3 regions of the Shewanella pealeana ATCC 700345 genome follow, and region 3 is predicted to be linked to each of the others. Evidence: predicted binding sites of a transcription regulator. Region 3 holds the regulator's gene; each other region holds the start of a gene.
The links. The regulator sigma-54, encoded in region 3, starts transcription at its own class of promoters, with help from an activator protein. The targets are predictions, from matches to a motif close to GTTGGCACGNNNNTNGNNT.

Region 1 (10,056 bases), 2.4 Mb from region 3:
TGAACTTTGATCTCAACTAAGCGAGTACGGCCGTTATCTGACAGATTAAATAGGAAAGGCCTTGGCATCGCCGCATAATAGGCTTCACCCGTTCTAACCGCTTGCTCAGTCACGGCCCCCTCTGCAGCACTTCCAGACTCAGAAACCGGTTCCGATCCCAACAACATCCACGCAGTAAGTACAATGGCAATCAGTAGAACGCCGCCGCTCACACCGAATATAATCAGTTTGTTTTTACTTTTTGGTTTGACGCTGTCTTCTAGCTCTAAAGCCGCTTCTTCTGCCATATATCTTCCCTAGCTGCAGTGCTAAATAAACTCAACACTCTTTATCAATATTCCCATTGCACTATAGGTTACCTGCTTATGCATAATAATCTATACCTGAGGCCGAACTTGTTGAAAGATTTGACCTTGTCAGCAACTCTTCTGATGAAATTTCATCCGTTTCAGCTGTGGCGGTGCCATTTCCGGCGCCTGAGCCCTGTTCACCTTGACTGTTTCTACCGTCACCTTGAGACACTTGACCATCGGTGAGCTGCATACCTTGTTCGGCTAACATTTCACGTAATCTGGGCATCGCTTGTTCTACAAGATCGCGAGTCTGATGCTGGCTCACCTGAAATTGCACCTGTGTGGTATCCCCTTGAACTTGAATACGCACCATCATCTGGCCTAACTCAGGTGGATCTAGGCGAATTTCAGCCTGCTGAATACCATTACTGACCATGGTGATCAGCTGCTGATTCATAACAGGTGCGAAACGCTGGATCATCTGCTGCATTTGCGGCGTCTGTTCACCACCTTGTTTCAGCGATAAATTGAACTGAGGCAACTCCTGACGATTTGCTGCTGATTGCTGCTGTAGTGCTTGACTCTGCAGACCTGCAAAGGATTTCAGCTCAGATGTGCCCTCTTCACTCACTCCTGTAAGGTTTGCTTCCAGTCCGGCATTCATTGCCGTGGTGCGAACCGATAACTCAGCCCCTTTAAGCTGCTCTACCGAAGTTGCAGTGTTAGTTGTAATAGCGGTTGAATTGGCGCCATCGGCATTTTGAGCAGACTTAACTTGATCGCTACTGACATTACTCGCTGTTATTTGCCCAGCGATCTCTTTACCAAAAATGTCTCGACCAGTATTAGTTCCCTTTACATCGGCACCATTAAGACTCTTTGTGTCAGTTACTGCGCTGCTCATCGCAGTTTTATCGGCTGTCGATGCGAGTTCAGCTTTAGTCACGTCTGCATCCATTTCTGCAGGGGTGGCCTGCAGCGAGGAGCTCTGTGCGAACTCTGATTTTAAGGCGCCATTAGCATCAAGCATTTGGCCTTGCTGTAGCAGAGCTTTCAATTCTAAGGATGAGAGCTGACTCAATTCCTGCTCTGATAGCCCTGTTTGTTGGCTAAGTGCCAACAGTGCCTCATCTGACAGCTGACTAGCGATTAAATCATCACTGACTAGCTCTTGCTCAAGAGATTCCGTTGCCACTGACTCATCTGATAACGGCAAACTTTCGCCGTTGACGGCAAGTTGTGAGTCTCCAGCAAAATTGTTAGCTAAATTGATCTGTGCGAACACTTGGCTTACATCATCTGAGCCAGCATCTTCAAATTCTTTATCATCAGAAGATGTAACTGAAGCTGTGATCGCCTTATCTGCAGCATCGACTAACTCATCTTTCGCTGATGACGGCTCACGAGTCGAATGATTGTCAGCTGTTTGCCTATCTATAGTTTGTTTATCACGAGCTTGGCTTGCCGCTTTTTCCAGTGCGACAGAAAAACTGTCACCTTCGGAATTAGTCTTAGGTTCAGTGGACTGACTCTGACGATCGGCAAGCTTGCTATTCGAGTCAGGGCTACTGAGTAAAACATTGTTCACCTGCTGCATTCCATCTCCATTCACTCATCAATTAACACTCGGCAACTCAACCGAATGTCAAAATACCGCTAAATTTGGCCAATTAAGAATATTTATAGCAATAATAATGCCAAAAGTAGGCGTATTAAAAACCTCAGGTTCTAACTAGGGAGGAAAAGGTAGGGTTGGAAGCGGTTAAAAAAAAATCAACTAGTTAAGCCCGTTTGAGCCCTGAGTAAATAAATAGTTAACGCTGCCTTTTACGATAAAACTGCTGTGACGCAAACTCGTCAACCATCTTCTGCTCGGCGCGTAACTCGGCGAGCTGCGCCTTTTCGGCTTTATTTGCTAATAACAGCTCAACCGCTTTACGCTTCTGCTGCTTCTCTTGCCAATATACCTGCCGGTGCTGGCGCTGATTATCGGCATCTTGCACCGTATTGACCTGCTGTATAATCGCCGTATCGATTTGACGCACAAATTGATGAAACTGATGGTAGTGGCTGGCGCTGATACTTTGCCCCTGTTGCTGCTCCATCTGTTTCATATAATCGAGGCGATAATTTTGCAGCGCATCTAACTGATTTTGACGTCTTTGCAGTTCAAGCTGTGCCGAGCGAAGCTGCAGTGACGCCTGCTCTTCCGCGTCTTCGGCAAGCTTTAACACCATCAATAACGGATCGGCTCTAGCCATGATAAGTGGTCTCGTTATTTAGCACTATGCTAATTATGATTAAGCGAAATATGGTTAGGCTTGGCATTGGGCCCCTAACTGGCTCAACATCAAGGTACTGCTATCAAAGGTAACGGAGTCTTTCATGGTCTGGCGTAAAAAAGCGTTCATAGCTGGCTGCAAACGAATCGCATTGTCGATACGCGGATCGCTGCCTTGGCTATAGGCTCCAATGGAGATCAAGTCTTTATTTTGCTGGTAAAGTGAGTAAACCTGCTTAACTTTGCGCATGGCTTCTAGATGCTCAGGGCTTATCACCATAGGCGCAACACGACTGATAGAGGCTTCGATATCGATGGCTGGATAGTGGCCCGAGTCGGCAAGACTTCGTGACAATACGATATGGCCATCGAGGATCGCTCTTGAGGCGTCGGCGATAGGATCTTGTAAGTCATCTCCCTCGGTTAATACGGTATAAAACGCAGTAATAGAACCTTGCTTTCCACCGCCGTTACCAGCTCGCTCGACCAACTTAGGCAGCTTGGCAAAGACCGATGGCGGATAGCCTTTTGTGGCTGGCGGTTCACCGACAGCCAGCGCAATTTCACGCTGCGCCTGGGCATAGCGGGTTAAGCTATCCATGAGTAGCAGTACGTTATAACCCAAGTCTCGAAAATACTCGGCAATACGGGTCGACGTTTCACAGGCGCGAAGGCGCATCAAGGGGGATGTGTCGGCTGGTGCTGCGACGACGACGGATCGCGCTCGCCCTTCTGGCCCTAAAATCTCTTCGATAAATTCTTTTACTTCTCGGCCACGTTCTCCCACGAGTCCAACAACAATAATGTCAGCCGTGGTGCCTCTTGTCATCATGCCCAGCAGCACACTCTTACCCACACCCGAGCCTGCGAATAAGCCCATACGCTGCCCCTTACCCACGGTTAGCATAGAGTTAATGGCTCTCACGCCAACATCTAATGGCTCACTGATGGCACGTCTTGCTAAGGGGTTAATGGCGGGGGCATGGCTAGAGGCTTTCTGATCTGTCTTTAAATTTCCTAAGCCATCGATAGGTAAACCACTGCCATCAAGCACTCTCCCGAGTAGTGATAGGCCGACATTTAAACCCGATTGTTCACCAAGAGGCGTCACCTTGGCGCCTGGGAGTACGCCACGCAGCTCCTCAATCGGCATGAGGTAGAGCAGCTGATCGTCAAAACCGATAACCTCGGCGATAAGATCGCCAGCCATGGTTTCGATGGCGCACAGGCTACCAATGGCTGCTCGGCAGCCTGTCGCTTCTAAGGTCAAGCCCACCACTCGCACCAGTTGACCACTTGCCTCAACTAGGAATGGATGTACTTTTTGCTGGTGTTGAGCCAGCTTATTACGCAGTTGGTGCTGACGGGTCGGCATGCTCACCTTCGTTGGCATTTAAACAAGCTGTGGCTAGTTGATTATCTACTGCGTCATCTGTTGGCTCTAACGTCGCAGCATGCTGTTGGGCTTTGGCCTGTCTTTGTGTAAGCAGCGCATCTTCTTGCTGCTCTTTTAACTGCAACAGATCTTGCTGGTGCTTATCTAAATCTAGAAAGACGCTCTGAATGCGGGTCTCGACAGTCATATCAATATGGCTGCGGCCACAGTCAATGATGCAATCTCCCGCAGTTAAGCTTGGATCGGCTTCAATTTCCCAGCGATTTCGCTCTAGCTGAGCTTGAGAGTAGAGCTCTGAAATCAGTATCTCATCACTGGGCGTGACCCGAACATTAATCTTCTGATCTTTTATCGGCAAGGAGTCAACGCCCTGACGCAGCGCCGCTAAAATATGCTCGGGATAAGTTTTTAGCTCATGGCCAATAACAGCCTTTGCCAACACCATTGAGGTATTGAGCAATTCTTTCTCGATTTCGGTATCTAGAATGGATAAGGGGGCTTCAAACTGGCTCAAAAGACTTTCGAAACGCTGCAGCATCTCAGATGCCGCTTGTAGTCCCTCTAGGTACCCTTGCTGCTGACCTTGGCTAAAGCCCTCACTGTGCCCTTGCTCAAGTCCCTCTAAACGGCCTTTCTCTAAGCCTTCACTATGACCTTTCTCTAGCCCTTCGCCAAAACCCTCTTGCTCTGCATGAGCGCGAATATCTTCAATCTCGCTCAAGGTCGGCGGCAGTATAGACTCGACCTCGGTTTGTTCCTCGGCCTGCAATTGTAAGCTGTGACGACCGAACATATTCAATGAAGAGGGAGCCTTCGCTTTATGGATCTCCGGCAGTTCCCAATGTTCAAACTCATCGCTAGTGTTGATGCTGGCGCCTTGAGGCTTTTTAGGGTCAGTCATTATAGAAACTCTTCACCGCCTCCACCGCCAAGCATGATCTCTCCACTGTCGCTCAAACGACGAGCAATAGATAAGATCTCTTTCTGAGCGACTTCAACTTCACTAATTCTAATTGGGCCCATGGCTTCTAAGTCATCTCTAAGCAACTCTGCGGCACGCTTAGACATATTACTGAGAAGCTTCTCTTTTAGCTGATCATCTGCGCCTTTCAGTGCCTTAATCAATACATCTTGCTGTACTTCACGCAGTAGTACCTGAATGCCCATATCATCAACCTCACTGAGGTTCTCAAATACAAACATCAAGTCTTGGATCTGTTGCGCCATCTCTTCATCAGATTCACGCATCGTCTCCATCAAGTGACTCTCAACACCGGTATCGAGGTAGTTCATGATATTTGCCGCGGCTTTCAAGCCACCCATCTTAGCGGCCTGTGCACCACCTTGACCGGCAAACTGCTTCTCCATGATATCGTTAAGTTCTTGCAATGCCGCCGGCTGCACCTCTTCAAGGTTAGCAATTCGCATCATCAGGTCTAAACGGGTATTTTCAGGGAACTGACCAAAAATCTCTGCCGCCTGATCGGGCTCAAGGTAAGATAGTACGATAGTTTGAATTTGAGGATGTTCATTTTGAATAATCGTCGCCACTTGACGAGCGTCCATCCACTTAAGTGAATCTAGGCCTTTGGCGCCGCCCCCCATGATAATCTGCTCAATCAGGTTACCGGCTTTGTCTTCGCCTAATGCCGCAGTTAGTGCCTTACGGACAAACTCTTCGCTGTTAAAACCGATGGATGAGTATTTTTGAATTTCATCGAGAAACAGCTTGTGAACGCCAATGACTTTCTCTTGACCAAAGTCTTGCATCGCCGCCATCGCCATACCCACTTTTTGCACCTGTTTAGGCTCAAGGTGCTTTAAGATAGACGCCGCATCACTCTCACTCAGGCTTAATAGCAAAATGGCGGTTTTCTCGATGCCACTTAAATCACTTGTCTTTAAGGCCGCAGCTTCAGGCTTAGCTTCTACATTGGTATTATTTGTCATCTTCAAGTAACCAGTTTTTCACGACTTGTGTCGATAGTTCAGGCTCATTAGCCACTAGTGCACGAATAGCCTTAATCATGTCATCGTCTTTATGCAGATTAGGGATCAAGATAGAGCCATCATCTGCATAACTGTATTCTGCTTCGGGGCGTTGTAACATGCCTAAGGTATCGGCTGCATACTGATCTTCAATTTCTGCTAGCTCACCACCAGTTTGTGGCTCATCTGGCATTTTGACACTATCAGGGTAAACCAGCCTCTTCAGCATTGGGCGAACAACAGCTAGGATCAACACAAGAACAACCAACGCACCGAGCACCAACTTTACCGCGCGCCAGAACCAGGGCTGTTCCCACATCTCTTGCGGTGGTGCATCCTCGATAAGCTGATCCATAAATGGCACACTAACCACTTCAATAATATCGCCGCGCTGAGTATTAAAACCGACCGCCCCTTCGAGTAATCGACGGATATTGGCTAGCTCTTGCTCTGTGCGTGGTACGCGGTTAACGCTGCCATCTTCCGATACAGGACCATTTTTGAAATCAACCGCAACCGATACGCTCACCCGTCTTAGGGTGCCCACTTGCTGACGAGTGTGGCTAATAGTGGTGTTTAACTCAAAGTTACGTGTCGCTTCTTTGTGACTAGTACCCGATGAAACCGCAAGGCTTTCTTCTGCATTCACTTCCTGAGGTATATCTGCCGCCATAGGAGGTTGATTAGACAATGCGCCAGGAATACCGCCACTCGTACCTCCAGCAGAGTTATTCTCAACCACCATCTCGCTTCTTAGTGCCGGTAAGTCAGGGTTATAACGCTTAGCGGTTTGCTCAACGGCGGTAAAGTCCATGCTGACATCGACCTGGGAGGTAAAATTCTCAGGACCTAAAATTGGCATAAGAATCGATTCGACTTTAGTGCGATATTCAGACTCTTTTTGCTGGACAATTTCAAGCTCACGACGGGCGATGGCTGAGGCACCATCTTGGGTACCAGAATTTAGCAGGCGGCCATTAGCATCGGTAACTGTGACCTTGTTCGGTTCGAGGTTATGTACCGCTGAGGCGACGATATCGACAATCGAGTCGACCTCTTCTTGACTTAAACCACTGCGACGAGTGCTAACCACTACGGTAGCACTTGGCTTAGAGCGGTTGCGGGCAAACACATTCTCTCTCGGTAAGGCTAAAATAACTTTCGCACGAGTGACACTCTTTAGCTCTTCGATAACGCGGGCAAGGTTTTGCTCTTGGCTGTGCTTGAGACGTGCCTGCTCCATGCGCTGACTCACACCAAAACCACTGTCTTTATTTAAAAAGTCATTATTTGCTTCTTGGTTATCTAGCCCTTCACGGCTCAATAACATCTTCACATCTTGGTATTTATCTTCAGGAACTTTGACTACATCGCCTTGGATTTCGTACTTAACCTGATTTTTATCAAGTGCATCCAACACTTGCACCATTTCTGCGGTGCTCATCTGGCCAAGAGGACGATACTCTGGTTCTTGCGCCCAAATCATGACAAAAACGGCCACGGCTAAACAGATGGCAAGGGCCAAGATCATCGTCAATTGGCGCAGCATATCGACGCCACCGAGAGCGCCCATTATGCCTGGCTTATGTTCTTCTTGAACACCTGATGTTTGTGGGCTCGATGCTAAACCTGAGCCTGTTCCTACGACCATTTCTGTACTCACTGTTGTACCCTGCGTTTAAGTGATAAAGGCCTAAACAGGCATACTCATAATTTCTTTATAAGCTTCTACAAGCTTATTGCGTACTTGTACGGTTGCCTCAAAAGCAACACTGGATTTTTCTCTGGCAATCACGGTATCAGATAACGTCACCGTGGTATCTCCCATATCGAGTCGAGTGGCGAGATTAGCAGCATTTGATTGAAGTTCGCTTACATTTCCAACAGCTTGGGATAGCAACTGACTGAAATCACTACCCGAGGTGTTTTGTACCTGACGGGTGATCCCTGTTTGAATGCTTGAAGTGCCGATTTGACCATTGAGTGACTGCATCTCTTGCAGTAATGAATTCGCACCAATTTGCATAGCTATCTCCCATGTCGATTTCTTGACGAAATTGTTGATATAGCTAGACAATGCAAATAGCTTGCCAGTTTGAGAAGGTTAAGACTGAGAAGGACGCTACGCTGCTAGGAAAGGCAAAGAAAGGTCCTAGGTAAAAGCTAAGACGGAAAACAGATGCGGACAAACAAAGACGAACGGCCTATGGCCTCACGGAACGCTTCGCTTACGGAAAAACCGATTAAAGCATAAACGATTTAGAGCCGAGACGAAAAAGCCGTCTTAGCTTGTACCGTCTTAGCTTGTACCGTCTTAGCTTGTACCATCTTAGCTTGTACCGTCTCAGCTTGTACCGTCAGCGCAGCGTTCTGTGAGTGAGCCAGCGAACGTTCCGTCTTCCGTGAGCGAAGCGTTCGTCTCAGCCTTTGATTTTGCTTATGCTTTTCCTAGGCCCTAGTAGCGAAGCGTCCTCGCAGTGAGCCTGCCGAACGTCCTAGGTTCTTGGTCCCATCAGCCCGCAGGGCGTCCTTCTTAGCTCTAAGCCGGTATTTGTATGCCTAATTCACGCATTTTAGCCATCTTGTAACGCAGAGTTCTGGCACTGATCCCTAACTTCTCGGCGACAAGCTTACGACTACCGTCACATTGAGTTAAGGTTTCTAAAATAATCACATGCTCTTGCGCCTTTAATTCGTCACCTAAACCATCGAGCTCGGCAGGTTTACTCTCAACCATAGGTATTACCTCGGCGGTAAAACCTAACTCTTGTGAGTCGATTATAATATCTGCCGCAGTCACTTCAGCTGATACTGACAAGATAAGTGCTCTTTGCACCACATTATCGAGTTCGCGTACATTGCCAGGCCAGCGATGAGTCAATAAACGGCGAGTCGCGCACTCACTGAACTCAGGGATTTCACTACGGTTGGCAATTAAGGCATGGCGCTGCAGCAAGTGCCTTGCTAGTGGCAAGATATCCGCAGGGCGTTGGTTTAATGACGGCCAAGTCAGCGGGAAGACGTTAATTCGGTAGTACAAGTCTTCCCTAAATTCTCCCGATGATGCCATCGCTTTTAGGTCGCGATTCGAGGTGGCCAGCACCCGCACATTAAGCTTAATCGTTTTACGGCCGCCTAAACGCTCCACTTCACGCTCTTGCAATACCCGCAACAATTTTGCTTGCAAGCCGACTTCCATCTCAGATATTTCATCAAGCAGCAAAGTACCACCTTGCGCCTGTTCAAACTTGCCAGGACAGGCTTGATAAGCCCCGGTAAAGGCGCCCTTCTCATAGCCAAACAGTGTCGCCTCAAGCATGTTTTCAGGAATTGCCGCGCAGTTAATGGCGACAAACGGCTGGTCGACGCGTTGGCTGTTCTGATGAATATAACGCGCTAATACCTCTTTACCGCTGCCGCTCGGCCCCATAATCATCACAGAGGCATCGGATGCAGCCACCCGCTGCGCCAATGCTAACAGTGCAATACTCTTTTCATCAGCAACGATTGGCGTGCCTTCAACCACTTTAGCTGGCAAATAACGAGAGACTTGATTGAGTAGAACCTCTGACGAAAACGGCTTAGCCAAATAATCGACCGCGCCAAGTTTCATCGCATTTACCGCGTTATCTATGGTCGCATATGCGGTCATCAACAATACTGGAATTTTCGGGTGATGTTGCTGCATATAGTTGAGCAGGCCTATGCCTCCTACGCCCTCCATTTGCACGTCGCTTATCACCATATCGTATCTGTTGGCTTTTAGAGAAAGGATAGCTTCTTCTGCCGAAGCGACATCGACACAATCATAATGCGCTAACATCAAGGTATCGAGCAGTGCTTCACGCAGTGAAGCATCATCTTCTACAAGTAATAACTTACCTTCAGACATGCTGATTATCTCCAAGCACTTCATTGTTATTATGGTTATTAATGGTCGTGATCAACGGAAACTTTAATGACGCAGTGCAGCCATTACCGGGATGACAGCTAAACTGCATCATTCCCCCATGGTTATTGACCACCGCTTGAACCACGGCTAAACCCAAACCCGTACCTTGAGACTTAGTAGTAAAAAATGGCTCTAGTACCTTTTG
Region 2 (10,056 bases), 2.1 Mb from region 3:
CTTTGACTTTTTCAACAATGAAAAGCCGAAATCAATAAAGACCTGATGCATAAAGTCTTGTTCGGGTGTTGCAAACTCAGTGAATTCGATACCGAGTAGACCCAGTGGGTTTTGTTCGCTTGCCATTGTTATATCCTCTGTCAATTTGTTGCTACATACCAGCCACTCTGTCGATGGCTTCTGATGATGGCTTAAAGTCTTGAAAAATCGTTTTGTTAGCTTTCAATCCAAGAGCGGTTGTAGTCGTTACTCATGCAATGCTTTACATGTTCCGTTAGTTTCAGTGGGGCGAAGGTATCGACCATCACTGCGTATTCGTAAGTTTCTGTTTTGCCAATTGAGGCCTCCGTGCGGCCCGGTTGCGGCCCGTGAGGCACACCTTTTTGGTGTAGGGTCATGAAGCCTGCTTCTATGCCCGTACGGCTCATAAAGTCACCGTCGACGTAATACAGCACTTCGTCACTGTCGATATTGCTGTGATAGTAAGGTGCGGGTATCGATTCTGGATGGAAGTCATAGGGGCGCGGCACAAAGTTACAGATCACAAAGTTGTGAGCGCTAAACACTATGTGGTCAGACGGCGGTAGGTGGATTTTGCCTACCTTAGGTGCGTACTCTTGAATATTGAAGGCCCAAGGGTACACACAGCCGTCCCAGCCCACTAAATCATATGGGTGCCACTCAAGTGATGTCAGTTGATACTTATCGCCAAATTTGCAGATAAGCGGGAAGTCGCCTTTCTCTACGATGGCGTCTTCTAGCTCAGGTGTACGAATGTCACGTTCGCAATAAGGAGCTGATTCAAGCATCTGGCCATATTCATTACGAAAATGCTTTGGTACTTCCACCATGGATGAAGACTCGATAACAAATAATCTGACATTGCTATAGTCATCAAATTTTAGCTGGTAAGTGGTGCCGCGAGGGATCACTAAGTAGTCCCACTTTTTCACTGCAAGTGCACCGTATTCACTGTAAAGGGTGCCTTGGCCCTCGTGAACGAACACTACTTCATCTGCGTAGGCGTTACGGTAGAATTCATCACACTCTTCGCTGACCTTTGCCGTGTACATGGCGACATCATTATTAAAGAATATCTTGTTACGGCTACTAAAAAAGTTGCCACCGCAATCAGCTTGCTTGGTATCTAACTTATAGTTTTGTACTAATGAGTCTTGCCAGTCTTCGCCATGAGACAAGCTATAGGGGCTCACTGCTAATGCCTTGGTTGGCATGTTGTGATGGTACTTATTGGAATAGATGTTGGAAAAGCCATGGGTGGAGAATAGCTCTTCACGGTAGAGCTCTCCATTGTCTTTTTTAAAGGTGATATGGCGCTTAGCGGGCACAATACCTTGCTTCACATAAGATGGCATATTCGCTTTCCTTCGGCGCTCAAGCGCACGCATTAAAATAATAATGTGATCTAGGTTCAATTTAGTTGCTTGAATGAACAAAAAAAAGAATAATAATTAGCCTAACTTAATCATATTTTTAGATGGTAATTTATTGTTTACGTCGGAGGGGCTAAATGCGTATTGATGTTGATGCTTTTAAAGTGCTGCAAGTGTTAGTTGAAGAAGGCAGCTTTGCTAAGGCAGCCGAGCGCCTTCACAAGGCACAATCAGCGGTGAGCTACCAAGTTAAAAAGCTTGAGCAGCATCTAGGTGTAAACCTTTTTTGTCGGGATCAGTATCGAGCAGAGTTAACCCCTGAGGGAAAAGTTATCTTGGCCGAGGGACAAAGGTTACTGCAGTATCTGGCAAATATTGAACATCTAGCCAGCCGATTTAGCGAAGGCTGGGAGCCTAAGCTTGAAATTATCATCGACGGGGCATTGCCGATGAAACCTATTATGAGAGCATTGAAGCGACTTTCTGAGCAACAGATCCCTACTAAAGTGCAGCTTAATATGGAGTTTCTTGGAGGCGTTCAAGATAGGTTCGAGCGAGACAGTGCCGATCTTATGTTGGTAAAAGACTATCGTACTGGCCCAAGTTACCGTCCTCAGGCTTTACCGCCGATCACCAGTGTTTTAGTCGTCAGCGCAGAGCATCCGCTTGCTCAAGAAAAGCGGCTCAGTTTATTTGAGTTACAGCAACATGTGGAGCTAACCATTGAAGACTCATCGCCTGATAAACACTACCGTGACGAGTTACAGTTTGGTGGCGATAAGGTGTTCTACCTTTCAGGTTTTATCATGAAGAAGAATGCACTTTTGATGGGGCTAGGTTTTGGCTGGATGCCAGACTTTCTAATCGAAAAAGAGCTTAGTAGTGGCGAATTAGTCGAAGTGGACTTTAGCGGAGGTAATCGCTATAGCTTCACTCCTCAACTGGTTTCAACCATGGAGCGGCCTCTTGGGCGAGCGGGACGTTTGTTCACTGAATTGGTAATGGAAGAGTGTAGGAGTGAGACTAACTTAGTTTAACTTAACCTTAGTTTAGTTTAGTTTAGTTTAGTTTAGTTTAGTTTAGTTTAGTTTAGTTTAGTTTAGTTTAGTTTAGTTTAGCGAGCCATTGCAGATTGCATGGAGAAATGCGATACGGTTTTTATTTTGCAATGTATTCTGACAGGAGTTTGAGCCACCAGCCCCTGTAATTCACTTCTGTTTATCTCTGCTCAACTATAGCCAAGATCATTTAAGAGTATTAACTCACTGAGATTACGCTTTATAGGGCGCATCTGTTTGTTAAGTTTGGGTTCAGTCTCCTTCAATTAGAATGAGCTTATCAAAACTTGGTACAGCAAATGCAACCTTAACAGTATGGCCCATAGGGCTGCAATTGAAGTTAAAGGCACTCAGGTACCAAGGTTAGCTGGAGGTTTAAGATGAATAACTCTACTTTACAAGGTTACGTGGCGAGCCTATACACTCAGTACGCGAAGGATCTTAAATTAGGTGAGCATTATGTTTCAGATAAGCGCTTGCAAGAGTTTGTTAGCGAGCTAGAAATTAGCGGTATTTTGTTAGCACAGTTTAACTGGGATGAATGGTATCAAAATAGCCATTTAGTGGACCGCCCTGAGTATATCGCCGATGCATCATTCTATGAATGTCAGTTACTGTTAACGGCAATGGCGCGCCTCGATAGGTTCAGTCCTGGCATATTAAGTAATATGCGATGCCAAGGGGTATTAATTGCCATTCTAGAGCGCTTTCAAACCCTTTATTATAAGCAAGCCGTTTGAAAAGATAATGTTATGTGATGCTATAAATTGAAAGCAGCTAAACTGATTAGCTTAGGCAGAAGAGCTTAAACAAAAGAGCTTAGACACAAGAACTTAAACAGAAAGAGCCGCATTTAGCGGCTCTTTCTGTTTACTGATGATACAAGCTTGATTTAGTCCTCGAAAGGAACAGGGCGGGGCGTGTTCTTGTTCGATGGCGGTAGGATAGGCAGCACGATTTGTGGTTGCTCACCAGTTAGAGAGTTGAGGAATGCCACCATCTCTTTCACTTCTTTATCCGACAGTTTTTGCCCAAGCTGAATGTCAGCCATGGTGTTAACCGCTTCTTCGAGATCCCAAACACTGCCGTCGTGGAAGTACGGATAGGTCAGCTCGATGTTACGTAGCGTAGGCACTTTGAATACAAACTTATCGGCTTCCTTACCTGTCACGCCTTTTCTGCCAGTCGCTGGATTATTTGTATGGAATGGCTTAACCAGTCCCATCTTCATATACATGGTGCCGCCCACTGCTGGGCCGTTATGACAGCTCACGCAGCCTTTGTCTTTAAACAATTGATAACCGGCCTTAGCTTGGTCGCTAATCGCAGCTTTGTCACCTTGAAGATACAGATCGAATGGTGCATTCGGAGTGACTAAGGTTTTTTCAAACTCAGCAATCGCATCGGTGATCATATCGATGCTGACTTCTTTCGAGTCATAGACTTTTTCGAAGCGTGCTTGATACGCAGGCATAGAGCGTACGGTATCGACAGCTAACTCATGACTAAAGCCCATCTCTTTCGGGTTGGCAATCGGCCCACCTGCTTGTTCTTTAAGATCTTTAGCTCGGCCATCCCAGAACTGTGCTAGGCCATATTCGGCATTTAGCACGGTTGGAGAGTTAATAGGGCCTTCTTGCCAGTTATGACCAATAGATGTTGGCAGTGCATCCACGCCACCGGTAGATAAGTTGTGGCAAGAGTTACAAGAAATGAAGCCTGATTTTGATAATCTTGGTTCAAAGAATAACATCTTTCCAAGTTCTACTTTCTCATGGTTAGTGATAACCGCCGCAGGGATGATTTCAATAGGTTCGTTAGCGGCATTTACACCGACAGATAATGTCGAAAGTAGCGCGATGGACAGTAAACTAAGCTTATTCATAATGGCCTCAAGTAAACATTGCAGTTTGTAGGGTTAATTTATGAGGCAATAATAATGAGCTTTTGAATAATAATATAACGCTTTGTTTCGATTAAGACTATCGTGGATTTGGATTGATTTTTTGCGATAAAGATCGCAGACAGCCTACCTAATGATAGGTAGGTTGGGCTTAGGGTAAAGTTCTACTGCTTGTCTTAATTGATATAAGCGTTCAATCGAGATAAAGAACGGTTAACATGATCCAAGTAGCTAACTATTTTCTACTCAATCTACGAAGTAAAATCTTTCTATCTATCCAGCGAGCGGTTTTACTCATATGAGCTTGGCTTTTTTTAAGCCAACGGCGTGCCCATGAATACTCTAAGCTGAGAACTGCTAGCCCGATAGGGAGTAATAACCAAGCGGGACCTGGAAGGACAAGTAATAATGCGCCTGCCAGTGTTAGGCTGGCACCAACAAGTGTAATAACTGCTTTTTTTATCATTTTGTTACCTTTTTCCTCGTTAGCGATTATTTCGACCTCTTATCAGTGTAAACCAAAGCAAAAGTAATCATTTGTGTTAATTGTAACAAAGACTCCTGCTCAATCATCTCGCTTAGATAGCGCAGACACCACGACAGATCTAGCTTGTAGGTTTGGTGTTATCACAGGTTTTGACTAAAATCTTGGGTAGGTTAAGTTAAAACTCTTACTGAGCGGCAAATATTCATTATCGGCTTTAGCAGTAAGTAAAAGGCGGTATGTGATCTCGGGTATAAGGCTGTTAAAGAAGTGCAGAGCAGTTTCAGTTAGCTTTTGTAGAAGGCTAGCAAGAGTTATCTTGTGCCTGTTTTTTATCCTCTTCTCTTGCAATATACATGCAGATACCCTGTATTTAACTTCATTGCATTGGCCGCCTTTCGCTGGAGAGCGGCTACAAAATCAGGGGGCTTGTATTGCTGTCACTAAGGCGGCACTCGAGGCTACTGGGCATACTGTTGTCGTTGACTTCTTTCCTTGGAGCCGTGCAGTAAGAATGGCGTCACGAAACGATTCTAAATACTTAGGTTACCTTCCAGAATATAGCTACCCCACAGATAAGTTTGTTTTCTCCCAGCCTATGGGGCGAAGTGTTTTAGGTCTGGTCGAACAAAAATCCTATCCTGTTAGCTGGACTCAGCAAAGTGATTTGAATCATTACACCATTGGCGTGGTTCAAGGGTACGTTAATACCCATGAGCTTGATGAGATGATGACTCAAGGAAGCCAGCCATATGAGGCCGTTGCATCAGATCTACATAACCTGAATAAGGTCGCTACGGGGCGAATCGATGCGGCGGTTATTGATGAGCATGTGCTGAAATATCTGCTCGCCCAGCCCAATATGGCGCATGTTAGGAATAAATTGCAGTTTAATAAGAAGTTATTAACTTACAAAGAGCTATTCGTTGCGTTTAAAAATAACAAAGAGGGACGCATGTGGCGAGACCGCTTCAATCAAGGATTGGCTCAAATAGACGTGCAACAGATCTTAGAACAAAATATGCAACGCTAGGTTGAACGAGTATGACTGGCAATGCTATTTGAGTAAATTGTTTCTCACTCAAGAATTTTGGACTGGTGAATTGTGAACTAAATTGTGGACTTAATTGTGAACTAATGGATTTCGCAGTCACTCCTCTCACAGAATGATATCGGAGTTATGATGGCTACTGTGGTGTTAATTCGAGGCTTGATGCGCGATAAACGTCACTGGCATAATTTTGCTGAGTTGCTGCAAAAAAGTCTATCTGACAGACATAGTGTTATTGCGTTAGATACCTTAGGTAATGGGGATTTGGTTAACAGCCTCAGTCCGTTAACCATCGATGAGTATGCCCGGGAGCTACTAGAGCGCTTAAACTACGATAGCAGTTACAATAACAGTAGCGATAACAGCGACGATAAGTATAACAACTGTTATTTGGTTGGGTTATCTATGGGGGGCATGATAGCGCTGCAGATGGCCAGCTTGCAGGAGCGAGCTTTAGGCTTAGCAAGTGATAAAAGTGATAAAAGTGATAAAAGTCATAACAGAATAAAATCTGTGGCGGTGATTAATGCTAGCGCCGCCAATCTATCTCCTTGGCATGAACGTTTTAGGTTTGGCGCTTTATTCACGGCGTTTAAACGTAGAATGAAAGGAGCAAACATCAGTGCTGTAGAGGCTTGTATTATTGCCTTAACCAGCTCAACTCAGCGGCAAAATATCAAGCTGGTCCTTAGCTGGAGTCAATATCGCGCTGTAGCATGCACGAGCTTATTCAATGGACTACGTCAGCTATGGGCTTGTAGACAGTTTATGAGCCCTGTAGCGCTATCTGTGCCAATCACTGTGCTATGTGGGAGAGAAGATAAACTGGTCAGCCCTGATTGCAGCAAAAAGCTTGCTCGATACTATCAAAGCAAGCTTATTGAATTTAACTTTGCTGGTCATGACTTAAGTTTAGATAGCCCTGAAAAGCTCTGTCAGGAGCTTATCGAGAGCTTCTCACTTAAACCTTAAACGTAAAAATTAAGCTTTTGCAACGACCGTTTGTCCGATAGGCGTTAGGCTCAAAATGGCTAACTTAAGGTGCTGTAGGGCAAATGGGATACCGATAATAGTCACTGCACAGGCTAATGCATGGGCGATATGACCGATTGCTAACCAAATACCAAAAAACAGGAACCAGATAATATTACCTAGCATACCAAAGCTGCCGGTTCCTATGTCTTCATTACCGGTCAATGTGCGCCTGTTGATAGAGTCTTGCCCGAAAGGCCAGAATGTCATTTCGCCTATGACAAAGCAGGCTCTGCCAAATGGGATCCCTATGATACTGATAAAGCAGAGTAGCCCTGCAAACCACCATGCGAGTCCCATCACAAATCCACCTAAAACAAACCAAGCAATATTAAACACTAAACGAAGAACTGCCATTAATGGCTCCTTATAATTTTCCATACAGGCTCTTAGCCTATTAGGTATAAGCTATTTTCGTGCCAATGTGTAACTCGTTGTATTTACAGTAATATGTTGTTTTAAACTTGTGTAAGGTAAGGTTTTTGACTAACAGTTAGTGATTTCAACACGATTATTAGTATTTTACATCCAAATCTGATCCTCACTTTCACTCTGTTGCGGCTAGGAACTTGCTGTCAGTCTCTTAATTGAATCAAATGATTACACTGAAAAAGGCTAAGGGTTTAGAATAGCGATATTGAAACTGATAGATAAATTATCGTTTAGCCAGTATTACAGAAACAGAAAATGAGTACGTAAAATTGAAACTAGACAAACATTTGAGTGAGTAGCCCGTGTTAGTGAATACCCCTGTAGAAAGCATCAATTTTAATGGCTGTCAGATCTATGTGAAGCGGGACGATCTATTAAGCGAAGCGTTTTCCGGCAACAAGGCGCGTAAATTTGCGTATTTTCTCGATAATGATGTTACCGGAAAGCGTGTATTAGTCGGTCATGGCTCACCTGTAGCAAATTCTCTTTACTCTATGTCTGCACTCGCAAAACTTAAAGGCTTACAGCTGGATTTCTATGTCGACCATATTGCTGAGCAAGTCTTGCTATCGACAGTGGGCAACTATGCCGCGGCGATTGCTAATGGTGCTAATGTTATCGATCTCTCGAAGGCTTCAGATAGACAAGAGTTAAGCTGCATTGAGTATATCGAGCAAAAAGTACTGCCACTGCGTGATGACTTGTTATTTGTGCCTGAAGGCGGGCGCTGTGAATATGCAAGATACGGTGTGCATAAGCTGGCGCAAGAAATTATAAACTGGGTTAGCGATGAAGAGCTAAGTGAGCTGCGAGTCTTTTTACCCTCAGGCACTGGCACGACAGCAGTGTTTCTCAGTGAATACCTTGTCTTACATGCACCTCATATCCAAGTGTTTACCTGCGCCTGTGTTGGGGACTCTGACTACCTTAAGCAGCAATTTACTTACCTAGTAGCAGATGACAGTTTTCATCCACAGATTGTTGAATTAGACAAGAAATACCATTTTGGTAAGTTGTATAAGCCTTTTTTCGATATGTATAAAAAGATCTGTGCTTCAGGTATTGAATTTGAACTGCTTTATGATCCCCTTGGATGGATGTGTGTCGAGAAGTTGCTAAACAGCGAGGCGAACGTACCTATGCTGTATATACATCAGGGCGGCTTACTGGGTAACGCGACTATGTTACCAAGATACCAACGTAAATATGGTAAAGAGTGAGCGGAGCAGGTTGATTTAACGTTGAAGTTTCCACTTGGCTGGATGTGCGTCGAGAAGTTGCTAACCAGCGATGCGAACGTCCCCATGCTGTATATACATCAAAGCGGCTTACCGGCTAACGCAACTATGCTACCTAGATACCAACGTAAATACGGTAAAGAGTGAGCAGAACTGGGTGATTTAACTTTGAAGTTTCCACTTGGCTGGATGTGCGTCGAGAAGTTGCTAACCAGCGATGCGAACGTCCCCATGCTGTATATACATTAAAGCGGCTTACTGGGTAGTGCGACAATGATACCAAGCTACCAATATACCAACGTAAATACGGTAAAGAGTGAGCAGAACAGGGTGATTTAACTTTGAAGTTTCCACTTGGCTGGATGTGCGTCGAGAAGTTGCTAAATAGCGAAGCGAAAAAACCTATGCTTTATATACATCTGGGTGGCTTACTGGGTAATACGGCAATGATACCAAGCTATCAAGCTATCAAGCTATCAAGATACCAATATACCAATATACCAAAGTAAATACGGTTACGAGTGAGCATAATAGAATGATTTAACGGTGAAGTTTCCATTTGGTTAGGCTTAATACCTTTAGTGGTACTGCCTAACTCAAATGAATTGACTAAATAGCTGAGTAGATGTTTCAGTCCTATTCGTTTGTCTATAGAAGACAAACATTCGATACGAGTGAGAGGAGGTGTATCGAAGAGTCAGTTTTACTTTTATAGCTTATTTATTACCAGACAATAACCACTTCATAAATGATAGCGCTTCGGTACGCTTAGAAAATGTCTGTTTATTTTTGCCTCGACTGTCAGTAAAGGCGATTGATGTTTTGTTGACTGAAATTGAGTCTACTGGAAAGTTTACGGTAATTTCATGTCCATTTACTAGGTATGACATATGGTCACACTCCTTATATTTTTAGCCACCCATTATAGGTAGTGTTTTTTAACAATAAGATATCCTTAGCATTTTTGCGAAAGATGAATTTTAAGTTCCATGTGAGATTACTCATCTTTTTATGCTTATACAAGTCGCTTGTGTTCAATAAACGATGTAAATATGTATGCGACGTCGCAAAATTTACATAAAATCAAGCTATTTAAGTTAAGCATAAAGTTATGACAGTGAGATTACTGCCAATAAAGATGGTTGAACCTGTTGAGATAACGCTTATGTGGGGGATCAAACGACGAATCGTGGATTTTACCAAAAGGCGGAAATGACTATCTAAAAGGGTCTATCTTAAAAACTGCGCGAATTATATTCAGTAATAAATCAATGTCAATAGATTTTTGCTTATTATTATCTCAATAATTAGTTTAGTTTTGCGTTAGCAGTTTGTTAAAGTGTAGGCGGTGCAAGCCGTAACCCTAAGGGGACGTACTTTTGAATGGAGTCTTTATGCCGCGAATTTTCTATTTCTTCCTGCTACTAATCATGTTTTCTACCTCATTCTCATCCTATGCAACGG
Region 3 (10,056 bases):
CGGCATGGCTCCCTCACAGGGTAGTTTTAAAGGCGCTTATCATAACTTAAGTACTGGATATTTGTTTGCGCTAACACAGGAAATCAAACAGGAAATTACGAATTAATTATCTTCATCAAATTTAGCGTTAATCAGCTGACAAATTGCGTCGAGCGCCCCTTGGGCATCGCTTCCCGTTGCAATGAGTTGTACGGTCTTGCCCATGCCAGTTTCTAACATTAATAAGCCTAGAACACTCGTCGCTGAAGCTTGTTTTTCACCTTGAATGATGGTGATTTCGGCGTCAAATTCGGAGGCTAGAACAACCAGTTTTGTTGCTGCGCGAGCGTGAAGACCAAGTTTGTTACAGATGGTGACTTCACGCTTAATGGTTGGCATTGTTTAGCTCACGGTGGCGGGCGTTGACCTTATGTTTGCCTTTTTTGAAATGTGCCGCGAGGCGCTCGGTGATATAAACTGAGCGGTGTTGGCCACCTGTACAGCCAATCGCGATGGTGAGATAACTGCGATTATTGCGTTCTAGATCGGGCAGCCAAGTTTCGAGCAGACCTTCAATTTGCTGAATAAATTGATTGACTCGGGGGCGTTCATTTAAGAAGTCTTGCACAGGTTTATCGAGACCCGTCATCGGCCGCAATTCAGGTTCCCAGTGTGGATTTGGCAGAAAGCGCACATCAAACATAAAGTCAGCTTCCGTTGGCATACCATGCTTAAAGCCAAACGACTCAAAATTGATCATCAGTTCTTTATCAAGGTTGCCAAGTAAGATCTCACGCACCTGATCATTAAGATCGTAGATGTTTAAGCTTGAGGTATCGATATAATGATCGACAATATTGGCAAGCGGTTCAAGCAAGCGGTTCAAGCAAGCGGCCCTCTAGCTCAATCGCCTCTTTGAGCGATACATTATCGTGAGATAAAGGATGCAGGCGGCGTGTTTCGTTATAGCGTTTAAGCAGCACTTCATCGGTAGAGTTGAGGAAGAAGCTTAATAGCTCGACCCCATCCGGTAGGAAGGTAAGGTGCTTGGTCAGCTCGCTCTCTTTCTCTGGAAGGTTACGAATATCAACGCTAATGGCGACCAGCTTAGTGTTGCCTGATAGCTCTTTTAGCAGAGTACCCATCATAGGTAAAGGCAGGTTGTCGACACAATAGTAGCCGAGATCTTCGAGCATTCTTAATAGAACAGATTTGCCTGAGCCGGAGCGACCAGAGACTAAAACAAGCTTCATCTTATAACTACCTGATTGAGGTTAAACTAAATGTTTGTGGTTTGTGACGATTTTGTATAAGTGTATAGATTAACTTTTTTAAAACCGAAAGCAAGAATTTGAGCAGATGATTATAAGAAATAATATTGCTGTAATAATTACTTAGGCCTTTAAATTATCACTACCTACTTTTAGGTGGGTGATGAATCTAAAGACCTCAGTAAGAGGTTACTGGGTAATGACTTGGTATAGTTCTGACTCATTACTGGTTTTTCTCAACTGTTTGACTACCGCCTTATCGTTGAGTTTTTCAGCCATTAGAGACAGTGTTGCTAAATGCTGCTCACACTGCTCGGAAGGCACCAATAGCGCAAATAGAATGTCGACAGGTTGTTTATCGATAGCGTCGAATGCGATTGGATCTTCACACTTAACTAAAACCGCAACAGGGCGCTCTATATTTGTCAGCCTTCCGTGAGGAATCGCTATACCGTTACCTATACCCGTGCTACCCATTTTTTCTCTCGCCAAGAGACTTTCAAAAATTTCTTGTGAAGAAAGGGTAGGGTACTGGACAGCGGCAATATCACTGATTAACTCCAATACCTTTTTCTTACTGCCCGGAGTGGCACAGGTAGTGCATTCCGGCTGCAGGATGGTACTTAGTTCCATCGTTAGTGTTTAATTAGTTTCTCTTTGTGTTTAATAACCTGACGGTCGAGCTTATCGATCAGGGAGTCAATTGCGGCATACATATCCGCATGTTCCGAAGTGGCAAATACTTCCCCTTTCTTAAGGTGGATTTTGGCTTCGGCAATCTGTTGCATCTTTTGTACATTCAAAATAACGTGCACATTATTGATCTGATCGAAATGTCGTTCAAGCTTTGTGAATTTATCTTCTACATAACCGCGCAGTGAATCGGTGATTTCGACGTGGTGTCCAGTCAGGTTGATTTGCATATATCGATCCTCCAAGTGCCTAATTTTGAGTTATAAACTCTTACGTTGGTTTGAGGGGGGGATCAGCATCGCTTCTCGATATTTTGCTATCGTACGTCTAGCAACTTTAATCCCTTGTTCTGCCAAAAGTTGTGCCATCTTGCTATCGCTTAATGGCTTCTTCTGGTTTTCTGCGGCGACTAACTTCTTAATAAACGCTCTGATTGCGGTCGATGAACACTCCCCACCATCGTCGGTACCGACATGGCTTGAGAAGAAGTACTTTAGTTCAAAAATACCTCTTGGAGTGTGCATATATTTTTGGGTAGTCACCCGTGAAATGGTCGACTCGTGCATCTCAACTGCTTCGGCAATATCATTGAGTACCATAGGCTTCATGGCTTCTTCGCCATACTCAAAGAAGCCTTGCTGGAATTTAACGATACAGTTGGTTACTTTCAATAAGGTGTCATTACGACTCTCGAGACTCTTAATAAACCACTTAGCTTCCTGCAGATGACCACGAATAAATTGACCATCGGCCTGATTAGTGGTGCTACGCGCCATAGAGGCATAATGTTGGTTAACATTAATCTTAGGCATATAGTCAGGATTAAGCTCAACCACCCAGCGACCTTTTTTCTTGCACACGGAAACGTCAGGGATAACATACTCGTCTTTGCTGCGAGCAATCGCCAGCCCTGGTCTTGGATTAAGGGTCTGAATAAGTGTTATCGCATCACGTAGTTCATCTTCTTTAAGCTTGGTTTTACGCATTAACTGCCTAAAATCGCGGCCTGCAATTAAGTCTAAATAATCTTTTATCAGTAATCTGGCATTGTCGATATGCGGGGTTTCTGCAGCATATTGTGCCAGCTGGATAAGCAAGCATTCACTCAAATTACGCGCGGCGACACCAATAGGGTCAAAATGCTGGATGCGCTTTAATACCGCTTCGACTTCATCAAGCTCGGTTTCAGGATCGCCCATAGCTTCTAAAATATCGTCGCAGCTTTGGGTAAGGTAGCCACGTTCGTCAATGGCGTCGATAATCGCGGTGGCGATTGCAAGATCGTTATCTGAAAACGGTGTGAGGTTTTTCTGCCACTCTAAATGTTCATATAAGCCTTCGCTGGTTTCACCTTGGAATGGCATATCGTCTTCACGGCTAACTCCAGAGCTGGAGTTTGACGAGACGGTATAAACTTCATCCCAAGTGGTGTCCATTGGCAGATCATCTGGCATAGAGTCTTGGGTTAGGGCATCGGAGGTTTCAACGCTAGCGCTATCTTGGATGAGGTCACTATTGGCATCGTTTGATGATTGGTCTTCATTGTCGCCTAAATCACCGTCTGACTGCTCTTCATCTAATTCCAATAGCGGATTAGAGTCTAATGCTTGTTGGATCTCTTGTTGCAGCTCTAAAGAAGACAGTTGTAACAGGCGAATGGCCTGTTGTAACTGGGGAGTCATGGTGAGCTGCTGACCCATTTTGAGCTGGAGTGACGCTTTCATTTTACCGCTATTCCCTACACTGTAGTTAAACGTTAAAGCTCGCTGAACTGGCGAAGGTAGCTTGAAAACTCAACACTTTGATTTTATTTGGAAGTAAATCCATATTGAGTTTTTCAGCTTCCATACTATGAATTAACTATAGCCTGAATTGCTCACCTAAGTACACTGCTCGAACCTGTTGGTTGTCCAAGATTTCGGCAGGTGTGCCTTCGGCAATGAGGTTTCCGTGACTCACGATGTAAGCGTGTTCACAAACGTCCAAGGTTTCTCGAACATTGTGGTCAGTGATCAGTACACCTAGGCCGCGGCTTTTGAGTTGCTCAATAATCTTTTTGATATCGATAACTGAAATTGGGTCGACACCGGCAAATGGCTCATCCAATAAAATAAACTTTGGATTAGCGGCCAATGCTCGGGCAATTTCTACTCGACGTCGTTCACCGCCCGATAATGCCATGCCTTGGCTATCGCGAATGTGAGTGATGTGGAACTCTTCGAGTAAATGTTCGAGCTGCTCTTCACGTTGCTCGTTATTGATATCATGGCGGGTCTGTAACACTGCCATGATATTGTCACGCACCGAAAGCTTTCTAAAAATGCTGGCTTCTTGGGGCAGATAGCCAATCCCTTTACGAGCACGCAGGTGCATAGGATCTAGGGTGAGATCATCGTCATCGATAAAGATCTTGCCTTTATCGCTCTGTACTAGGCCGACCACCATGTAGAAGGTTGTTGTTTTGCCGGCCCCGTTAGGGCCGAGTAGGCCCACAATTTGCCCCGTTTTTACGGTGAGACTGACATCTTGTACGACGGCACGGTTTTTATAGCTTTTAGCAAGATTAGCCGCTTTTAAGGTAATTTGGGTCATTGCTGTTCCTGCTTGTTCACTGGCGTGTCAGGCTTCTCTTCCTGGTAGGTTTCAGGCTGAATAATGGTGATGACTCTGTCATCGCCCTTGCCAGTACTTTCAGCAATAAGCTGTTGTAGACTAATGTTGTACTTAATGCGGTTACCAGTGACTTGGCTGCCGTCTTGCGCTAGGGTCGCTTCACCGACTAAGGTCAATGTGCGAGTCGCAAGTTCGTAGCGGATCTCTTTCGCGCTAGCGGTCGCTGGGCGACCATCTTCCATCATTTGGGTGTAGGTGGCTGGATTACCTGTAGCCACTAGCGTTTTACCGCTCTTATCTTCTTTTGAAAATACACGTAGCTCATCGGCATTCATCTTAATAGAGCCCTGAGTCACTTCAACAGGCCCAAAAAAGATAACCTGATTATTCTTAATGTCGGCTTCTTGGCTTGCCGCTGCAATTTTCACTTCTTGCAGTAGATCATCGACTTTAGCTGTAGAGCTGAAACTTAGCAGGCAAAAAAGGCCAGCAAGGATAGATTTATTGTATTTCATAGCGTCCTTCTACTCAGCTAAAGCGATTCGCTTAGTTAGCATGAGTGCAAAAGTGTTCAATTTATGAGTGTTACTTAGCTTCGTAGATGCCTTCGACTTGGCTTACCAGCTTGACACTCTGGGCATTCAGATCGGCGTACAAGCCTAAACCTTGAATGACGAATTCGTTGCCAGTGACGTGGATCATTTCATCTGAGGTCATGATCATGGTATTCAAATCAAGCTCTAAGTAGCTGGTACTTAACGTCTGGATCGGCTCTTCTGGGCTTATTGAGTCGATAATAACATTGTTTTCTAAACTTACCTTGCCTGTGAGCTTATTATGGCTACCTTTAGCGCTTTGCAGACGCCATTGGGCTTGACCATCATCAGGATAGATGAGGTAAACAGGCTCAGTAAAATAGGTCATGTTGGCGCTATCAAAATGCTCCATGTGTTTAGCCGAGACCTTGCTGTTGACTAAGCCTAATTCGTTATATTCGATACTGCGTAGGTCGTCGATGATATAGTCGGGTCGCTGGCTCATATCGATATCCAGCTCTTGTTCGCTTTTCTTAGACTGTACCTGCCAATAGAGCAGAAGTGCAGTGCCAAAAAAAGCGATAATCGCTAGGGTAACGCGGTTCATATACTCATCCCATGGGCCGAGTCAAACTTGTCTTGGCTTAACAGTAGTAAGTCGGTTAGCTCTCTAAGGGCACCATGACCGCCTTTAATATGGGTGGTCATTTTAGCGTGTTGTTTCACATAAGGGTGACCATCTGCAACGCATACTGATAGACCCACTTTCAGCATAACCGGTAAGTCCACCATATCATCACCAATATAGGCGACTTCTTCAGGGCTTACATTATAAAGTGTAAGTAACTCGTTATAGGGAGCCAGTTTATTATCGACTCCTTGATAGATATGCGTCACGCCTAGGGCGGTAAATCTGTCTTCGACGATCTGCGACTTACGGCCGGTAATAATGGCTACCTGTATGCCGCTAGTGAGTACTGAACGTACACCATAACCGTCACGAGTATGGAAGGTCTTAAGCTCTTCACCGCTGTTGCTCATATAAACTAAGCCGTCTGAAAACACGCCGTCAACATCGCAAATCAGTAGTTTGATCTTGCTTGCCGCTTGCCAAACATCATCGCTAATCGGGCCGTAGAAGCCTTGGTGAGACATATTAAATTACTCCTGCTTTGACCATATCGAGCATGTTTAATGCGCCGACAGGTTGCTGCTTGTCATTAATCACCACTAGGCCGTTAATGCTCTTAGTATCCATGACTTTTAACGCTTCAGCTGCAAGTACATTTTCGGTAATGGTGACGCAGCCTTTGGTCATCACATCGGCAATCGGTGTGGTTCTTAAGTTAACGTCAGCATCGATAACTCGACGTAGATCGCCATCGGTGAAGATGCCGACTAAGGTATTGTTACTGTCCACAACGGCTGTCATGCCTAAGCCTTTCTTCGATATCTCGTATAAGGCATCTGTGATGCAGATATTATCTTGCACACGAGGTAACTCATCACCTTTATGCATTACATCACTAACTTTTAGCAGTAACTTGCGACCTAGGCTACCGCCAGGGTGTGACAGTGCGAAGTCGTCTTGAGTAAAGCCACGTGCTTGCAGCAGTGCCACCGCTAGGGCATCCCCCATTACTAAGGTTGCCGTAGTGCTAGATGTTGGTGCTAGCCCTAATGGGCAGGCTTCCTCTGGCACTTCAATGCAAAGGTGCAGCTGTGCAAGCTTGGCCATATTAGAGTCAGGCTTACCGGTTACCGAGATCATAGGTAACCCCATGCGCTTAATCACAGGCATTAGGGTTAAGATTTCGCTCGATTCGCCAGAGTTTGAAATCGCAAGTACGATATCGTTTTCGCTCAAAACGCCAAGGTCGCCATGGCTAGCTTCACCTGGGTGAACGAAAAATGCTGGTGTACCTGTGCTGGCTAATGTGGCTGAGATCTTGTTGCCGATATGGCCTGATTTGCCCATGCCCATCACGATAACTTTACCTGTGCATTGCAAAATTAATTGGCAAGCCTGGGCAAATTCTGAAGAGTCGATGTACTGGTATAGATTATCGAGTGCTTGTTTCTCGATATCGATAACTTTTGTACCCCATTGGCGTAGTTGATTCTCATCTACCATTTCTTGGTCTCTCTTTAAATTTCTGCTTAACGTACCGCACCCACAGCTAAGATAGGAAAAGTAGTGCTTGGTATGCGATAAATGTAATAAGTAATACTACGCCATGCCAGGGTTTTAACTGTCTAGCACGGCCTGATAATAAGATAAGTATTGCCAGTGCACTGCTCGTGGCAAGCACCATATAAAAGTCTCGAGTACTCGCCGCCGCATCGACAGCGCCTGGCGCTATGATGCCAGGTATCGCAAGTACCGCTAAAATATTGAATAAGTTTGAACCAACTATGTTACCAATCGCAAGGTCGTCTTCTTTTTTTAAGACTCCGGCAACACAAGCGGCAAGCTCTGGTAAGCTGGTACCCACGGCAATAATAGTTAGGCCGATCACTAGATCCGATAGGTGATACGCCTTTGCTATCCCTACTGCGCCTTGGACCATCCAATCTGCCGATAATGGTAACAATACCATGCCGACTACAAGCCATAAAACCGCTTTAGCTGTAGGCACATCGGCAGGGATCTCATTTTCGGCATCTACGGCTAAAGCGTCACGGTTTTTACTATGAAGTCCGTGCCAAATCAGATAGCCCATTAAGCCAATGAACATCACTAATAAGCTGACACCTTCGATACGCGTTAAGAAACCATCATGTAGGAAGTAACCCACAATTACGGTGGCTACCAGCATCATTGGAATTTCACGTTTCAGCGTCTGTGAACTGACAGAAATCGCTCCGAGTAAGGCTGTAATACCTAAGATTAATGTGATGTTTGCTATGTTAGAGCCCAGCACATTGCCGATTGCGGTATCGGTCATGCCTTCGAGGGATGCTGTGGCCGCAACAAACATCTCGGGAGCAGAGCTACCCATGGCGACAATCGTTAAACCGATTAACATGGGTGGTAAGCCAAGGTTACGAGCAAAAGCGGCTGCACCGTAAACAAACTTATCAGCGCTCCAAACGAGAGCCCCTAAGCCTGCCACTAACATAAAAATATTAAATAACATCGATTCTTAGTATTTTTGGGTATAGCGGGCTATTTTCGCTGTAATTGAAGAAAAATGAAAGTATTGAGGCGAGATAGTATCGATTTGGTTGTGCCCCTGTGGCCAATTACGTACAATTTCTCCCTTTCCGGTACGGAAAATGGAAGTTTCTATAATTTAGCTGCAGGGTGCGTGTATGACTCAACCCCCGAAAACATTGGTTAAAACCCAAAATATGGCGTTTAGCCGCGGTAACCATGTCATTTTTGAAGATGTGACCTTGTCTATTCCTCAGGGGAAAGTCACCGCGATTATGGGGCCTAGTGGTATAGGAAAAACCACGCTGCTTAAGCTTATTGGTGGGCAGCTAACTCCGGACAGTGGCTCGGTACTATTCGATGGCGTCGATGTCCATAAATGCAGTCGTAGCGAACTTTTTGTCCTGCGTAAGCGTATGAGCATGTTATTTCAAAGCGGTGCTTTGTTTACCGACATGAATGTATTCGATAATGTCGCCTTCGCCCTTAGAGAACATTCAGGCTTACCGGAAGCGATTATTCGCCGCATCGTATTGATGAAACTCGAAGCTGTGGGGCTTAGAGGGGCGGCACAATTGATGCCGACAGAGCTGTCGGGCGGAATGCAGCGCCGCGCAGCCTTGGCGAGAGCAATCGCATTAGAGCCTGAAATGGTGCTCTACGATGAGCCTTTTGCCGGTCAAGACCCTATTTCCATGGGCGTGCTGGTTAAGCTTATTCGTGAGCTTTCCGATGCGCTTAACCTAACATCGGTTGTGGTTTCTCACGATGTGGCGGAAGTGCTCGGCATTGCGGATTATGTTTATGTATTAGCTGACAAACGTATTATTGCTCAAGGCACGCCAGAGGAGTTGCGTTTATCAGATAATCCGCAATTAAAGCAATTTATTGGTGGTGAGCCTGACGGTCCAGTACCGTTTCATTATCCTGCACAAGATTACAAGAAGGAACTTATCGGTGAGCTTGATTGATCATATTGCTCGACTAGGTCGGGCTGCAATTGAGTTAGTTATTGGGCTAGGACAAGCCGGTCTAATGCTGTGGGGCGCCATTGTGCATCGCCCAAGATTTCGTAAAGGTACGCCGTTACTGCTAAAGCAGCTGTATGTTATTGGAGTACAGTCTATGGTGATCATCATAGTCTCTGGGCTGTTTATCGGCATGGTGCTGGCGCTACAAGGCTATAATATCTTAGTAGGCTTTGGCACTGAGGAGAGCCTGGGCCCCATGGTTGCCCTGAGCTTATTGCGAGAGTTAGGCCCTGTGGTCACCGCACTGCTATTCGCCGGCCGCGCAGGTTCTGCGTTAACGGCTGAGCTCGGCCTAATGAAGAGTACCGAGCAGTTATCTAGTCTAGAGATGATGGCTATTGACCCATTGAGGCAGATTATTGCGCCACGCTTTTGGGCTGGTGTTATCAGTTTGCCACTGCTGGCGCTGATGTTTACCGCAGTCGGGATCTACGGTGGTCACCTTGTTGGTGTCGAGTGGAAAGGCATTGATAGCGGTAGCTTCTGGTCAATACTTCAGGCATCTGTTGAGTGGCGAGAAGATATCGTTAACTGCATTATCAAGAGTTTGTTATTTGCTGTGGTGGTGACATGGATTGCGCTTTATCGAGGCTATCATGTGATCCCGAACCCTGAAGGGATTAGCAGGGCAACGACCCAGACGGTTGTGCAGTCAAGTTTAGCCGTTTTAGCATTAGACTTCTTATTGACAGCGGTAATGTTTGGTAGTTAGTCGATATGACGAGTGTACATACCTAGTCGTTAATTATTATTTAGATTTATTGAATAGAGTGGTA

Region 1: SPEA_RS07155 (flagellar hook-length control protein FliK) is a predicted target of sigma-54. The motif match lies at 1,977-1,995, and genes of this name have one in related genera.
Region 2: SPEA_RS09870 (YccF domain-containing protein) is a predicted target of sigma-54. The motif match lies at 7,328-7,346, and genes of this name have one in related genera.

Annotation. Positions count from the first base shown of each region.
Region 1 is NC_009901.1:1,655,742-1,665,797, reverse strand. Features, by position in the region: gene fliL (flagellar basal body-associated protein FliL) at 1-287, opposite strand, end outside; gene SPEA_RS07155 (flagellar hook-length control protein FliK) at 364-1,890, opposite strand; gene fliJ (flagellar export protein FliJ) at 2,108-2,554, opposite strand; gene fliI (flagellar protein export ATPase FliI) at 2,609-3,949, opposite strand; gene fliH (flagellar assembly protein FliH) at 3,921-4,871, opposite strand; gene fliG (flagellar motor switch protein FliG) at 4,871-5,920, opposite strand; gene fliF (flagellar basal-body MS-ring/collar protein FliF) at 5,910-7,610, opposite strand; gene fliE (flagellar hook-basal body complex protein FliE) at 7,653-7,985, opposite strand; gene SPEA_RS07120 (sigma-54-dependent transcriptional regulator) at 8,499-9,851, opposite strand; gene SPEA_RS07115 (sensor histidine kinase) at 9,844-10,056, opposite strand, start outside.
Region 2 is NC_009901.1:2,284,896-2,294,951, forward strand. Features, by position in the region: gene hppD (4-hydroxyphenylpyruvate dioxygenase) at 1-126, opposite strand, end outside; gene SPEA_RS09835 (homogentisate 1,2-dioxygenase) at 216-1,376, opposite strand; gene SPEA_RS09840 (LysR family transcriptional regulator) at 1,532-2,431, shown strand; gene SPEA_RS09845 (DUF6508 domain-containing protein) at 2,833-3,192, shown strand; gene SPEA_RS09850 (cytochrome-c peroxidase) at 3,345-4,337, opposite strand; gene SPEA_RS09855 (PGPGW domain-containing protein) at 4,591-4,821, opposite strand; gene SPEA_RS09860 (substrate-binding periplasmic protein) at 5,159-5,872, shown strand; gene SPEA_RS09865 (alpha/beta fold hydrolase) at 6,020-6,862, shown strand; gene SPEA_RS09870 (YccF domain-containing protein) at 6,872-7,279, opposite strand; gene SPEA_RS09875 (pyridoxal-phosphate dependent enzyme) at 7,657-8,574, shown strand; gene SPEA_RS23255 (hypothetical protein) at 8,596-8,739, shown strand; gene SPEA_RS23080 (hypothetical protein) at 8,934-9,101, shown strand; gene SPEA_RS22960 (hypothetical protein) at 9,309-9,482, opposite strand; gene SPEA_RS09880 (hypothetical protein) at 9,987-10,056, shown strand, end outside.
Region 3 is NC_009901.1:4,400,749-4,410,804, reverse strand. Features, by position in the region: gene mgtE (magnesium transporter) at 1-6, opposite strand, end outside; gene SPEA_RS19050 (HPr family phosphocarrier protein) at 103-378, opposite strand; partial or broken gene rapZ (RNase adapter RapZ) at 365-1,232, opposite strand; gene ptsN (PTS IIA-like nitrogen regulatory protein PtsN) at 1,440-1,883, opposite strand; gene hpf (ribosome hibernation promoting factor) at 1,886-2,173, opposite strand; gene SPEA_RS19030 (RNA polymerase factor sigma-54) at 2,204-3,667, opposite strand; gene lptB (LPS export ABC transporter ATP-binding protein) at 3,804-4,535, opposite strand; gene lptA (lipopolysaccharide transport periplasmic protein LptA) at 4,532-5,071, opposite strand; gene lptC (LPS export ABC transporter periplasmic protein LptC) at 5,142-5,699, opposite strand; gene kdsC (3-deoxy-manno-octulosonate-8-phosphatase KdsC) at 5,696-6,247, opposite strand; gene SPEA_RS19005 (KpsF/GutQ family sugar-phosphate isomerase) at 6,249-7,226, opposite strand; gene SPEA_RS19000 (calcium/sodium antiporter) at 7,273-8,232, opposite strand; gene SPEA_RS18995 (ATP-binding cassette domain-containing protein) at 8,408-9,220, shown strand; gene mlaE (lipid asymmetry maintenance ABC transporter permease subunit MlaE) at 9,207-9,992, shown strand.